DNA from 4 places in the Lysinibacillus irui genome. Region 1 is predicted to be linked to each of the others. Evidence: riboswitches for the same ligand, from Rfam matches in the RefSeq annotation. Region 1 holds a riboswitch; each other region holds the start of a gene.
The links. Region 1 has a riboswitch for thiamine pyrophosphate ahead of thiW (energy coupling factor transporter S component ThiW). Riboswitches for the same ligand answer to the same signal wherever they lie in the genome.

Region 1 (3,734 bases):
GTCGTTTCTACGATGTTATTGATGAGCAAACCATTCCTTCTATTTTATCTCGTGAAACAGCTATGATTTCCCGTACCTATATTGAGGATAACCCATTTTATCCAGCAATCTATAATGCGGCAGGTTGGAATACACTGTTTGCTAATGGTGTCCCTCAAATGAATGCATATATTGGGACAACAGCTAAACAAGGAGCTACCGTCATTGCAGAAAGTAAGAAGGAAGATCCTGTGTTAGCACAGTGGCAATACGGTCTAGGTAAAACATTCGCCTTTACATCCGATTCTACCGGAAAATGGACAGGAGATTGGGCAAGATGGCAGGATTGGGGGACATTTTGGCAAACACTTATTTCACAAATGCTTCCTAGTTATAATGATGTTGCCTACGATGTGAGATTGGAAACAGATGGTTCCTTTATGATTACAGATCCTACAAATGAAGCAGCATTTTTAGATATTGTAGCAGTTAATGAAGCAGGTGAAGAGCTAGAAACACAACTTGAAACCATTTCGACCTCTCAAGTTCGAGCTACTGTACAGGCTGAACCAGGATTAATTTTCTTCCGTATAGCTGATGAAAAGCAGGCCATATATCAAGCAGGACTAAGCGTTCCTTATAGTGCTGAATATGAACTACTTCCTGTAAATGAACATTTAGTAGAAGAATTAACCAAACAAACTGGTGGATCTGTCTTAAAGGAACCACAAGAAGTTTTCCGTGACTTTGCAAAAAAAGGAGCGGACCGTCAAAACATTGCCTCATGGCTTCTCCTAGCAGGCATGCTACTATTCTTTATTGATATTACAATAAGGCGTTTTGGCTGGAGCTTCCTCACAAAACCGAAGAAAAAAGAACAGCTCGTTGAGGAAAAACCTGTACAGGCAGAAGACACCAATGTTGCCCAATTATTAAAGGGTATGAAAAAAAGATCGTAATATAGTAGAAGCAGTACAAAACGAAACAGTTTTGTACTGCTTTTTTATATTCTTTGAGGTGAATGAAAAAGTAGTCCTCGATTGAGCGGTGAGGGTGAGTGCACTGCAAAGAAGTGTAACTGCTTATAGAGTTGAGGAAAACGCTCCAAGAAGGGGGATCCTCGCTCGAAAAGTGGGGGAAAGCGCTCCAAGGGGTGTAGTATCCGCTCCAAAAGTAAGGGAAAGCGCTCCAAGGGGTGTAGTATCCGCTCCAAAAGTAAGGGAAAGCGCTCCAAGGAGTGGTGTATCCGCTCGAAAAGTAAGGGAAAGCGCTCCAAGGAGACAGGTCTCCGCTCGAAAGTAAGGAGAAGCGCTCCAAGGAGTGGTGTATCCGCTCGAAAAGTAAGGGAAAGCGCTCTAAGGGGTGGTGTATCCGCTCCAAAAGTAAAGGAAAGCGCTCCAAAAAGTGGTGTATCCGCTCATAAAGTAGGGAAAGCGCTCCAAAGAGACAGGTATCCGCTCCAAAAGCAAATGTCCCCGCTCTAAAAGAACAAACAAAGTTATCATCAGATATAATGGAATTTCTCCATCTAATACTATATAAAAACACAGAACCCGTTCACTCAATAAAGTGAAGAATTAAAGCTCTTTACTAGGACGGTCTTCCGCAAACTGTTAGCAATCACTACGCCTAAAAGAGCACCTATAGTACTGGATGTTAAAAAGGCTGGCATGAAGAATAAGGCAGCTACGGAGGTCCCCATTAGTAACTTTGCATAAGGTACAGCGATCAGTGAAGCAAGAATTCCTGTTCCAATGATTTCGCCAATGCCAGCTAACCACATTTTACTGCTGTATTTATAAGCGAGGGCAGCACATAATGCGCCAATAACACTGCCAGGGATCGCTAATAATGATCCTGTCCCTGTAAGGATTCGAATGATGGCAGTAACAAAGGCAATTAGGACTGTAGGAACTGGTCCTAATAGAATTGCACCTACCACGTTAATTGCATGCTGGATGGGAAAGGCACGTGCAATTCCTGTCGGGATGGAGACAAAGGTAGAGCCTGCTACGGCAATAGCTACTAATAAAGCCATGACCGTTAATTTACGAATTGACATCAAGTTCACTCCTTTTGATAAAGTTTCACTAGGGAAATAAAAAGGCCGCTACCTAAAAACAATAGGAAGCGGCCTCGCGTATACAATGATAATAGCAAGTAGCGCCACTTCCCTCCGCTAGTATGAACTAGATCAGGTTCAAAGGGTCCGTATCTAAACATATACGTCTCAGCCTTTTAAAGACTCCCCTAGTGGTTAATTTTATTTAATTAGTTTACCAACATTAATGTAACATACTGCTAAAAATAGTCAATGATTTTTCAGACTACTTTGTATCTGGATGCATTAAATGAGGTGCTTTTTTCAATGTCCAGATAAGAGCAAGGAAGAAACATGCTAATAATATGATGGAGCCAAAAATATACGGGCTGTTCATATTCCAGTCGAATAATAGACCTGCTAATGCTGGTCCAATCATATTACCAAGACTCATATAAGCATTATTCAAGCCTGCAGCAAATCCCTGTTCTTTCTCTGCAAGCTTTGAGATTAGCGTATTAACAGCTGGTCGAATTAGTGTTGTTGCTGTAGAGAAAATAGTTGCTACAACTAATATAAGGGCAAAGCCAGAAACGAATAATATTAAGAAAATAGCAACGGATGCAATAAATAAATTGACTAATACGACTTTCATTTCACCAAAACGATTAAATAGTGGTGTAATAATAAACATTTGTACAACGACCCCAAAAGCACCACCGACAACTAAAATAATCGCGATATCTACGGGTGTGTAATTAAACTTTTCTGTCACGAATAAGGACAAAGTCGTTTGGAAATTAGCAATGCCGAACGAGAACACGAGCATAATTATGAGCATAACAAAATAAGGCATATGTATGGAACGAGCCATTTGCTTCGCCAGATTGTCTTGCTTTTGTTTCTGCTGAGCAGTGTTTGGTTTGGTAGAAGGTAATAAAAAGTAAGATAAAATAGATGCTACAATGGCAGCAGCTCCAGCTGTGAAAAATGGGAAGTGTAAGCTTACCTTTGCCAAAAAGCCACCAATACCAGGTCCTATCATAAAACCAAGAGACATAGCAGCACCTAACATACCCATTCCTTTCCCACGTTCTTCATAGGTTGTGACGTCGGCTACAAAAGCCATAATAGGAGGTGCAACAAATGCAGAACCAAGACCACCTAAAAAGCGTGCTAGAAAGAGCATCCATACGTCTGTAGCAAGGCCAAAGCCGATTTGTGCAAGACCTGTCACGATAAGACCGAAAATAATTAAATTTTTTCGACCATACTGATCCGAAAGATTCCCAGCAATTGGAGAAAATACGAATTGAGCTAAGGCGAACGTTGCAATAAGCATACCTAGAATTTGTCCTGCTGCACCGAATATTTTTAAGTACTCAGGCATGACAGGAATAATAATCCCAATACTCCCCATTGCGATAAACATGTTAAACATTAAAATATACAAAGCCGCCTTATTGGACTTCTGCTGGGTCATCGAATAAACCCCCTTTTTTTGTAATCAAATATAGTACAGTCTATCATAAAGAATTATCGCTTGGCTATTAGTTAAGATTATTGAAGTGGTTCGATATTTAGAATGGTTTTCCACAAAAGTTTTCTTCTTAGGTTATTTAAGATGACATGTGATGCTATATTTCTAAGTTTTAAATAATAAATTATTCATTTGACAATTGCATGATAGAAGGGGTATGTGAAAATGTGGTCA
Region 2 (3,734 bases), 1.5 Mb from region 1:
CGGGGTATGCGACAGATATTCCGCCACATGCTTTAGATGAAGTGTTAGATGCCGTATTAATGCGCTTAGATAAGCCTACTGCGACAGTGGATGAATTAATGACGGTCATTAAAGGGCCAGATTTCCCGACAGGTGGTATTATCCAAGGCGTTGACGGCATTAAAAAAGCATATGAAACGGGTCGCGGTAAAATTATTGTCCGTGCACAAGCGGTTGTGGAGCCTATTAAGGGTGGTAAAGAGCAAATTGTTATCACAGAATTACCATACGATGTCAATAAGGCGAATCTTGTGAAAAAAATTGATGAGCAACGCGTAGATAAACGTCTTGAGGGGATTGCGGAAATTCGTGATGAATCTGATAGAACTGGCTTACGTGTTGTCATTGAACTGAAAAAGGATGTACCAGGACAAGGAATTCTTCAATACCTATTTAAAACAACGGATTTACAGGTAGCATATAATTTTAATATGATTGCCATTCATAATCGTCGTCCAACAATGATGACCTTACCATTATTATTGGATGCCTATATTGCCCATCAAAAAGAAGTAGTCACGAACCGTTCCATTTACGATTTACAAAAGGCGAAGGATCGTTCCCATATCGTGGATGGGTTAATTAAAGCCCTTTCCATTTTAGATGAAGTGATTGCAACAATCCGTTCTTCTAATGATAAAAAGGATGCCAAGCTTAATTTACAGGCGAAGTTTGATTTTACAGAGGTACAGGCAGAGGCGATTGTCAGCTTGCAATTATACCGTTTAACCAATACAGACATTACAGAGCTTCGACAAGAACAGGACGAGCTAAATAGGTTGATTGCTAAGCTAGAGGGGATTTTACAAAGTGAGGCAAAGCTTGTACGTGTCATTAAACAAGAATTGCTTGATATTAAGAAACGCTTTACAGAGCCTCGTCGCTCAAGAATTGAGCAAGAAATTGAAGAGATTAAAATTACCTTAGATGTTCTTGTACCAAGTGAAGAGGTTGTCGTAACCGTAACGAAGGATGGCTATATTAAACGTACTTCGACACGTTCACATGCCGCCTCAAATGGTCAGGATTTTGCGATGAAGGATTCGGATTACTTATTGTATGAAGCAACCTTAAATACACAGCACCATTTACTCCTATTTACAAATCGAGGCAATTATATTTATCAGCCTGTTCATGAGCTGCCAGATATTCGCTGGAAGGATCTTGGTCAGCATATTTCAAGTATCGTGCCAACGGGTGAAGATGAGTCAATTATCGCTGTATATGGCTTTGAAACATTTGATCAACCAAATACGTACATCTTCACTGCGACAAAGGATGGTCAAATTAAACGCTCTCCACTTGCCGATTACGCGGTGACACGTTATTCAAAACCAATTAAAACGATGAATGTGAAGGCTGGCGATGCCATGATCTATGCAGCGTTTGTGACGGATGACGTGGAATTGATGTTAACAACAGATACGGCTTATTCAATTCGTTTCCCAATGGAGGAATTACCAGTAACAGGTGTAAAAACAGGCGGAGTAAAGGGCATTACGCTAAAAGATGGGGAAGCCTTAGTCGGTGTGAATGTGCTACAACCTGATCAAACGCAATATGTTGTCATTGTGACACAGCGTGGGGCTGTTAAGAAAATGAATGTCGCAGAGGTTGAAGTAGCCAGTCGTGCAAAACGTGGTCTAAAAGTATTAACAGAATTAAAAGCAAATCCGCACCGCATTGTGGCCGTTATTCAAGCAACAGATGAGGAGCAAATTGTTATTGAAACAGAAAAAGGTGTGCAAGAGGTGTTAGATGTCCAAGCATTGACTCGTGCTGATCGCCATTCCAATGGATCGTTTAAAGTGGATATCGCAACAGATGGGGCTATTTCCCATGTTCTAACGACCCAAAAGGAACAATAACCAAGCTTTTTTAACGCCCAGTCTCTTTTGTGAGCTGGGCTTTTTTTGGTGTAAAACGGTTAAACCAAATTAGTACCTTGTCTTTTAAGAGTAACTATGGGTATAATAATCAACGAAAAGTTCATAGCGAAAGAATGTAGGGGGGCTAGTAGTTGCTAGCTGAGATTGTGTCCGATAGACGCTGACCCTTTGAACCTGATTTGGCTCGTACCAGCGTAGGGAACATCTATTCAAAAAAGCAAAGTTTTGAAGATTGATTGCAATTTACGTCTGGGAGGAATCCTAGGCGTTTTTTTATATTTTCAAACACCTCTTGCCCATCGTATTTACGCTTTCTTTCTGGTGACACGCATTCCTTTATGAACACTTTCATATTACAAACTGGGAGGACCTAGCATGAAAAAATGGTTATTTATTCTATTGGCTGCACTTGTAACATTAGTGGGCTGTAGTGACAAGGAGGACAAGCAGGCAACTGATAAGCTAAAAAAGGTGTCAGTAGTACTGGATTGGACTCCGAATACAAATCATACAGGGCTGTATGTCGCGAAAAAGCTTGGTTATTTTGAGGAACAAGGCTTAGATGTTGATATTATGATGCCAGGGGAAGCGGGAGCAGATCAGCTTGTAGCTTCTGGTAAGGCAGAATTTGGGGTAAGCTATCAGGAAGGCATCACACAGGCACGTGTCCAGGATGTACCACTTGTTTCGATTGCCGCCATCATTCAGCATAATACATCGGGCTTTGCTTCGATTGCTTCTAAAGGGATTACCTCACCAAAGGATTTCGAAGGTAAAACTTATGGCGGTTGGGGAGCCCCACTAGAGCAAGCGGTACTCCAATCGTTAATGCAAACAGAAAATGCCGATATTAATCAATTAGATATTGTCAATGCAGGTGATTTAGATTTCTTCACGATGATGGAAAAAGATATTGATTTTGCGTGGATTTATTATGCATGGACAGGTATTGAGGCAGAGCTTCGTGGGGAAAAGATTAATATGTTGTATTTAACGGATTATAGTGATCAGTTGGATTATTATACGCCTGTTTTGGCTACTAATGAAAAAATGATAAAGGACAATCCTGATGTTGTAAAAGCCTTTGTTGCAGCTGCTTCTAAAGGTTATGAATACGCAATCGAGCATCCGAGTGAGGCTGCAGATATTTTACTAGAAGCGGCACCTGACTTAGATAAAGAATTAGTGCATAAAAGTCAAGAATGGTTAGCTGATAAATATCAGGACGATGCGAAGCAATGGGGAGAGCAAAAGCTTTCTGTATGGGAAAACTATGCTAATTGGATGTCTAGCAACAAGGTATTAGAGGGCGAGTTTGATGCAAAGCAAGCCTTTACGAATGATTTCTTACCTAAAAAGGAGGCCAAATAAATGGCAAATTCATTAATCAGTGTCCAAATTATCCCGAAAACAGAGAAATATGAGGATGTCATTCCTTATGTGGATGCAGCCATTGCTGTGATTGATGCATCTGGTGTGAAATATGAAGTACATCCGCTAGAAACGACGATGGAAGGTGAGCTGTCAACATTGCTTCAACTTATTGAGAAAATGAATGACAAGATGATAGAGCTTGGTGCTATTAATGTGATTACACAAGTGAAAATACTCTATCAGCCAACTGGTATTACCATGGATACATTAACGGAGAAATATCAGTAATGAAACAAGCGTTTCAAAAGGGAAGGACGATCATCTTTATCGCCTTCCTCTTATTCATCTGGGAACTAGTCGTGCATGTGGCTGAAGTTCCCCATTGGCTTCTACCTGCACCAAGTCGTATTCTGATGGAAGGCTTTCAATCGT
Region 3 (3,734 bases), 580 kb from region 1:
GCTGGTGAACATGGTAAAGGATTTGCTGTCGTTGCAGAGGAAGTAAGAAAGTTAGCCGAGCAATCTAAAAGTGAAACAGAAATTATTAAGAATACAGTAGAAAGCATCCTTGAAAATTCACAGCAAACAGTTGCTGTCATTGCATCTAATGCGGATTTAATGCAATCTCAAAATGAATCCGTACAAAGTACACAACTGGCATTTAAAGATAACAGTGATTTGTCACGTTCAATTGCAGCCTCTATTAGTGAATTAATGAGTAAGCTATCGAGTATGTTAGAGCATAAAAATCAAGCGATTATGGCCATCCAAAGCATATCAGCAATTTCAGAGGAAACGGCTGCCTCAGCTGAACAAGTAAGTGCATCTGCAATGGATCAACAAGCAGAGTTACAAAAAGTAGCCGAGTCTATACAAAATATGAACGATATTTCCAATGAACTGCAAGAAGTCGTGAATCGTTTTAAATTAGCGTAAAATGAAGGGCTGCCTAAACAAATAGGCAGTCTTTTTTTATTGGAAGAGACATTGACCTAGTAGAAATTCGGCACTACTATAAAAGAAGGGAAGGGGGTCATCGAAATGATGTATCTCGGAATGATTTTCTTTCAAATTGTTGCACCTATTTTAGTGTTACTTATAGTAGGTGCTATCTTACAAAAGAGATTTCGCTTTAATTTAAAAGCGTTGTCTCAGCTTATTACATATTGCTTTATGCCAGCAGCTGTTTTTGTAAATTTATATGAGACGAGTGTAGAGCTGTCTGTACTGGCAGAGGTCGGATTGTTTATTGTGCTTTTTATTGGGAGCCAAATGCTACTCAGTCACCTTTTTGCGAAGTGGCTTGGTTTAGTTAAAACAGAGGCAGCAGTTTTTAAAAATAGTGTTGTGCTCATTAACTCTGGGAACTATGGCATTCCGGTAGCTCAAATGATTTTTGTAACACAACCTATTGGTGTAGCGATTCAGGTCATCCTTGTAATCTTTCAAAATATGACAACTTATACATATGGTTTGTATAATTTAATTTCCTCTACCAAATCAGGAATGACGATTATTAAAGATTTTTTTAAAATGCCCATCATTCATGCGTTGATTATTGGTGTAGCCATGAACTATTTTAATATCGGTATTCCACAGTTTATTAAAATACCAATAGACCATGTAGCAGATGGCTTTATTGCTGTGGCACTAATCACGTTAGGTGCGCAATTATCGCAGCTTGAAATCAAATCTATGTTTAATAAAACGGTTTTCGTCAGCTGCTTCACACGTTTAATTGTCGGACCAGCCGTAGCTTTAGCCATTATTTTTTTATTGGGGTTAGATGGAGTTGTCGCTCAATCACTATTTATAGCCAGTGCTTTCCCGACATCCCGCAATAGCTCTAGTCTAGCATTGGAATACGATGTGGAATCGGCAACAGCTGCCCAAACTGTTTTATTTTCAACTATTGTCAGCTGTATAACGGTAACAATAGTGATTTATCTTGCGGACGTATTATTTGCTTAATCAATAGAATATTAAAAAATAATGAATGGAAAACTTCCATCTCATAGTAATATCTGCTACACTAGCATCAAACTAAATAGTATTAACTAGGGGAGTCTGATGAGTCAGGCTGAGAGGGAAACGCTTAGAGGTTTCTTGACCCTTTGGACCTGATCTGGCTCATACCAGCGTGGGAAAGTTAAGAAACTATTGCATAGTATGTGTATGCAATTTCAACCTTTACATTCGTGGCCGGATCCAAATAATTATTTTGGATTCGGCCTTTATTTATTTGTTAGGGTGAGCTAGATCCGGTCCTTGTAACAAAAAACATTTAAGGGAGAGAAGTAGCTCATGTCAGCAATTAGTGAAAAGAACATTACGATTATGTCTAGCTTTGAAGGAAGCAAAAAGGTGTATGTTGAAGGTTCCCGTCCGGATATTTTAGTACCAATGCGAGAAATTGCATTAAGTCCGACAACAGGAAGCTTTGGAAATGAAGAAAACGCCCCTATTCGAGTATATGATACGAGTGGTCCCTATACAGATCCATCTTATCAAGTAGATATTACAAAAGGTTTACCTGCCTTACGAAGTGGATGGATTCAAGAGCGAGGAGATGTAGAAGCATATGAGGGCCGCTCTATAAAACCGGAGGATAATGGTTTTCGTCGTGCAGATGATCCGCGTAATCATGAAAATGTCTTTCCTGAATTGGCAAGAAAGCCTTTACGAGCAAAAAAAGGGAGAAATGTAACGCAGCTGCATTATGCAAGACAGGGGATTATTACACCTGAAATGGAGTTTGTAGCGATACGTGAAAATATGGATCCAGAATTTGTCCGATCTGAAATTGCAGCTGGGCGCGCTATTATGCCTTCTAATATTAATCATCCAGAGGCGGAGCCAATGATCATCGGTCGTAACTTCCATGTGAAAATCAATGCCAATATTGGGAATTCCGCGGTATCGTCTTCTATAGCAGAAGAGGTTGAAAAAATGACATGGGCAACACGCTGGGGTGCTGATAATATTATGGATCTTTCAACAGGTAAGCATATTCATACAACGAGAGAATGGATTATTCGAAATGCAGCGGTACCAGTGGGGACAGTGCCAATTTATCAAGCATTGGAAAAGGTAAATGGCGTAGCAGAGGATTTAACGTGGGAAGTTTACCGTGATACGCTTATTGAGCAAGCCGAGCAGGGTGTAGATTATTTCACGATTCATGCAGGTGTACTATTACGCTATGTTCCCCTTACAGCTAATCGTGTAACGGGAATTGTATCTCGTGGTGGTTCTATTATGGCACAGTGGTGTTTATATCATCATCAAGAGAATTTCCTTTATACTCATTTTGAGGAAATCTGTGAAATTATGAAGACTTATGATGTTGCTTTTTCTTTAGGTGATGGCCTACGTCCAGGTTCAATTGCAGACGCCAATGATGAAGCCCAATTTGCAGAGCTTGAAACACTAGGTGAACTAACACAGATTGCGTGGAAACATGATGTTCAAGTGATGGTGGAGGGGCCAGGTCATGTACCGATGCATCTGATTAAAGAAAACATGGACAAGCAATTAGAAGTTTGTAAGGAGGCGCCTTTTTATACGTTAGGTCCACTTACAACGGATATTGCTCCAGGCTATGACCACATTACATCGGCTATTGGGGCAGCGATGATTGGCTGGTTTGGGACAGCAATGCTCTGCTATGTGACACCAAAGGAGCACCTTGGCTTACCTAATCGCGAGGATGTTCGAGTGGGAGTAATTACGTATAAAATAGCGGCACATGCGGCAGATTTAGCGAAGGGGCATCCTGGTGCACAACGCCGAGATGATGCACTATCAAAAGCACGTTTTGAATTCCGCTGGCGTGATCAATTCAATCTATCTCTCGATCCAGAAAGAGCGGTGGAGTATCATGATGAGACTTTGCCAGCAGAAGGAGCAAAAACAGCACACTTTTGCTCTATGTGTGGTCCTAAGTTCTGTAGTATGCGAATTTCACAAGATATTCGAAATTATGCTAAAGAAAAAGACTTGAATACGACAGAAGCGATCCATCGAGGTATGAAGGAAAAGGCAGAGGAATTTAAAAAAGCGGGTAGTCAGATTTATCAATAATGTAAAAAGGCTTGTGTTGTAGTATCGACACAAGCCTTTTGTGATTAAAAAACTCCATGTGAGTGAAAAATTCACATGGAGTAAAAATTGGATTTGGATATCAATAATAA
Region 4 (3,734 bases), 2.0 Mb from region 1:
TTCCACAAATTCAATAGCACGCGGATATTTATAAGGTGCTGTCAATAGTTTCACATGATCTTGAAGAGTTCGAATAAGTGCTTCATCACCATTTTCAGCATTTCGAAGTACAACAAAAGCTTTAACAATATTTCCCCGAACTTTATCTGGGCTCGCAATAACAGCCGCTTCTTTTACAGCTGGGTGCTTCATCAAAGCATCTTCTACCTCAAATGGCCCAATTGTGTAGCCAGAGGATATAATGACATCATCTCCACGACCCTCAAACCAAAAGTAACCATCTTGATCTTTATAAGCACGATCACCTGTAATATACCACTCTCCACGGAATTGTAAATTTGTTCGTTCCGGGTCATTTAAATATTTTTTAAACAGTGCGGGAGTGGTGCGATGAACAGCAATATCGCCAACTTCTCCAACAGCAACAGGGTTACCGAAATCGTCTATAATTTCAACCTTATTGCCAGGAGTTGGTTTTCCCATAGAACCAATTCTAGCTTCCATTCCAACCATTGTGCCAACAAGTAATGTGTTTTCCGTCTGACCGTAGCCATCTCGGACTTGCAAATCGAAAGTCTTCGAAAATACGTTAATGACCTCGCTATTCAAAGGCTCTCCTGCTGATACAGCTTGACGAAGTGCCGTTAAATCGAATTCATGTAAATGTTCTAGTGCTGCCATAAAACGATATTCTGTAGGTGTGCAACATAAAACATTTATTTTAAATTTTTCGAGTAACCTTAGATAGGTAGATGCATCAAATTTCCCCTTATATACAAATGCAGTAGCGCCACTCCCTAATGTTGCTAGAAACGGACTCCAAATCCATTTTTGCCAACCTGGTGCTGCTGTCGCCCAAACAATATCATCTTCTTGCACACCTAACCAGTGTGGTGCTGTTGTTCGTAAATGTGCATAGCCCCAGCTATGAGTATGTACAGCTGCTTTTGGGTTTCCTGTTGTACCACTTGTATAAGCTAAGAATGCAGTATCTGTACTTTTTGTTGGAGAAGAACTTATGTAAGTTGTAGGTTGAATGCGCATTTTTTCTAAAAGTGGTTGCCAAGGTTCATGGGCCTTCCCTATAACAAATTGTTGCATTCCTTGTAAATTGTTCACCTGATCAAATTGATCAATATAAGGCTCGTAAGCAACAATTCCTTTAGCATTTGCATGCTTGATGCGATATTCAATGTCTTTAGTTCTTAGCATTTCTGAGCTCGGAATAATGGTTAATCCAGCTTTCAATGCTGCAATATATACAATATATGCTTCCACTGAACGAGGTACCATCACTAAAATCACATCACCTTTTGATAAACCTTGCATCGTGAATACGTGTGCAGCTTGATTTGCCCTGTCAAGTAAATATGCATATGTAATAAATTGTACATCCTTATTTTCCTCGTAAATAATTAATGCATTTTTTGTTGTATCTTGAGCATATTTTTCAATTTCATCTGTTATGTTATACCATTCTGGTGCAACTAAATCTTGTCTCTTCATGGCAAATGCCCCCTTTTGCTATGACACATTATAAAACTCTTTTTTCAGCATTTTCAATGGTTTGCGCTTAATTTTGGAAAAGTCATGACAACTATCATACTCTGCTATATGGCATCGGTCACATTTTGTCGATTGGTAAACTTGCTATTGAATACAATTGAAAAGTATGGTACATTTTGGTCAACTAAAAGCAAGATTGCAGGGGGACTCGTCAAGAGTTGAGAAGGTAAAACCTGACCCTTTGAACCTGTTAGTTAATACTGACGTAGGGAGCAATAAACATCTATTGATGAAAGGCTCTTTTTCGTGCATTTTTACACAAAAAGAGCCTTTTTTGCATGCTTACGTCCATCCATAAAGGAGGACTACGATGATATTTCAAACAATCCGTCAACAGCAACCACTGATTCATTGTATTACAAATTATGTGGTAGCAAATTTCCAAGCAAATGGTTTATTAGCAATAGGCGCTTCCCCGGTTATGGCTGATGATAGCCATGAGGTAGAGGAAATGGTAGCACTCGCTCAAGCCTTGTTAATTAACATCGGTACACTCAATGATCGAACTAAAGAATCAATGTTGTTAGCAGGCAAAATGGCCAATAAACTTGGAATTCCAGTCATTTTAGATCCTGTCGGTGCTGGTGCCACTACTTATCGAAAAGAAACGGTACGATACTTGCTTGAGGAAGTACATTTTTCGGTCATTCGTTGTAATGTTGGGGAACTAGCAGCAATAGCCAATGTTGACTGGCAACAAAAAGGTGTCGATAGTGGGAATGGCTCCATTGCTTTAGAAGAAGAGGCGATTTTATTAGCCCAACATTATCAATGCATTGTTATCATAACAGGAGAACGAGATTTTATAACAGATGGTGTGGATAGCCAATGGATAAATGGCGGGAATATGCAAATGACCGAGGTAACAGGGACAGGCTGTTTACTTAGTGCTATTTGCGGTGCCGCCTATATTGCAGGCCATAATCCATACAGACAATTAGCGGACACATTAACTTACTATAAAAAAGCTGCGGTACTGGCGTCAGCGTTTACATCAGATATTGGTGATTTCCAAATAGCTTTACTAAATGCTCTTTATCGCATATCGAAGGATGGTGAAGCTTCATGCATATTGTAACGACGATTGCAGGCTCAGATAGTGGTGGCGGTGCAGGCATACAGGCTGATTTAAAAACATTTCAGGAATTAGGGGTGTTTGGTACTTCAGTAATTACAGCTTTGACAGCACAAAATACAATGGGTGTGTCAGGAGTTTTCCCTATTGATCACTCCTTTGTTGAAAAACAATTTCAAGCTTTAATCGAAGATTTTTCAATTGCTGCAATTAAAACAGGGATGCTTTATTCCTCTGATATTATTAAAGCTATCGCACATATGATTCATAATCAAAACATCCCACTAATTGTTGATCCAGTAATGATTGCAAAGGGTGGAGAAAGCTTATTACTGCAAGAAGCTATTGAAGCAATGCGCTCTTCTCTACTACCACTTGCTACGATCGTTACCCCCAATATCCCTGAAGCAGAGGCTCTGACAGGGAGAAAAATACATGATGTTTCAGATATACGTGAAGTAGCTCAAGGTTTTTTTCAATTAGGTGTACATTGCGTCATTCTTAAAGGTGGCCATTTAGCAGATCCAAATTTTGCTATTGATTATGTATTTTTTCAAAACGGTAAATCTTTTTCTATGCAAACTCCACGTATTCAAACGTCCAATACCCATGGCACAGGTTGCACATTTTCAGCAGCAATCACTGCTTTTCTTGGTCAAGGTTTTGCGATGGATAAGGCAATTATCGAAGCTAAAAAATTTATTCAATTAGCAATTTTACATGATTTATCTATTGGTCATGGTTATGGACCAACAAATCATTTTGCTTATCAACTGCATAAGGATTCCTGTGAGGTGTTGATTTATGAAACGTGAGGATTTACAACTTTATTTTATTATGGGCACAAGCAATGTTAGTCATCAGAATCCCCTTCATGTACTAGAGAGAGCGTTGCAAGCTGGAATTACCATGTTTCAATTTCGAGAAAAAGGTTCCCATGCATTAACTGGATTTGCCTATGAACAATTTGCACGTCAATGTCAAAAACTATGTCAACAATATAACGTTCCTTTTATTGTCAATGATGATGTCGAACTTGCATTACGACTTGGTGCGGACGGTGTTCATATCGGACAAGATGATTTACATGTTA

Region 2: another riboswitch for thiamine pyrophosphate. It lies ahead of OU989_RS11555 (ABC transporter substrate-binding protein); the one in region 1 lies ahead of thiW (energy coupling factor transporter S component ThiW).
Region 3: another riboswitch for thiamine pyrophosphate. It lies ahead of thiC (phosphomethylpyrimidine synthase ThiC); the one in region 1 lies ahead of thiW (energy coupling factor transporter S component ThiW).
Region 4: another riboswitch for thiamine pyrophosphate. It lies ahead of thiM (hydroxyethylthiazole kinase); the one in region 1 lies ahead of thiW (energy coupling factor transporter S component ThiW).

Annotation. Positions count from the first base shown of each region.
Region 1 covers NZ_CP113527.1:782,318-786,051, forward strand. The annotation lists gene OU989_RS03675 (VWA domain-containing protein) at 1-938, shown strand, start outside; gene thiW (energy coupling factor transporter S component ThiW) at 1,541-2,041, opposite strand; TPP riboswitch at 2,134-2,241, opposite strand; gene OU989_RS03685 (MFS transporter) at 2,307-3,503, opposite strand.
Region 2 covers NZ_CP113527.1:2,292,821-2,296,554, reverse strand. The annotation lists gene parC (DNA topoisomerase IV subunit A) at 1-1,907, shown strand, start outside; TPP riboswitch at 2,036-2,146, shown strand; gene OU989_RS11555 (ABC transporter substrate-binding protein) at 2,304-3,299, shown strand; gene OU989_RS11550 (thiamine-binding protein) at 3,300-3,590, shown strand; gene OU989_RS11545 (ABC transporter permease) at 3,590-3,734, shown strand, end outside.
Region 3 covers NZ_CP113527.1:197,822-201,555, forward strand. The annotation lists gene OU989_RS00980 (methyl-accepting chemotaxis protein) at 1-477, shown strand, start outside; gene OU989_RS00985 (AEC family transporter) at 583-1,512, shown strand; TPP riboswitch at 1,591-1,705, shown strand; gene thiC (phosphomethylpyrimidine synthase ThiC) at 1,846-3,624, shown strand.
Region 4 covers NZ_CP113527.1:3,270,708-3,274,441, forward strand. The annotation lists gene mbcS (acyl-CoA synthetase MbcS) at 1-1,506, opposite strand, end outside; TPP riboswitch at 1,697-1,795, shown strand; gene thiM (hydroxyethylthiazole kinase) at 1,877-2,644, shown strand; gene thiD (bifunctional hydroxymethylpyrimidine kinase/phosphomethylpyrimidine kinase) at 2,632-3,456, shown strand; gene thiE (thiamine phosphate synthase) at 3,446-3,734, shown strand, end outside.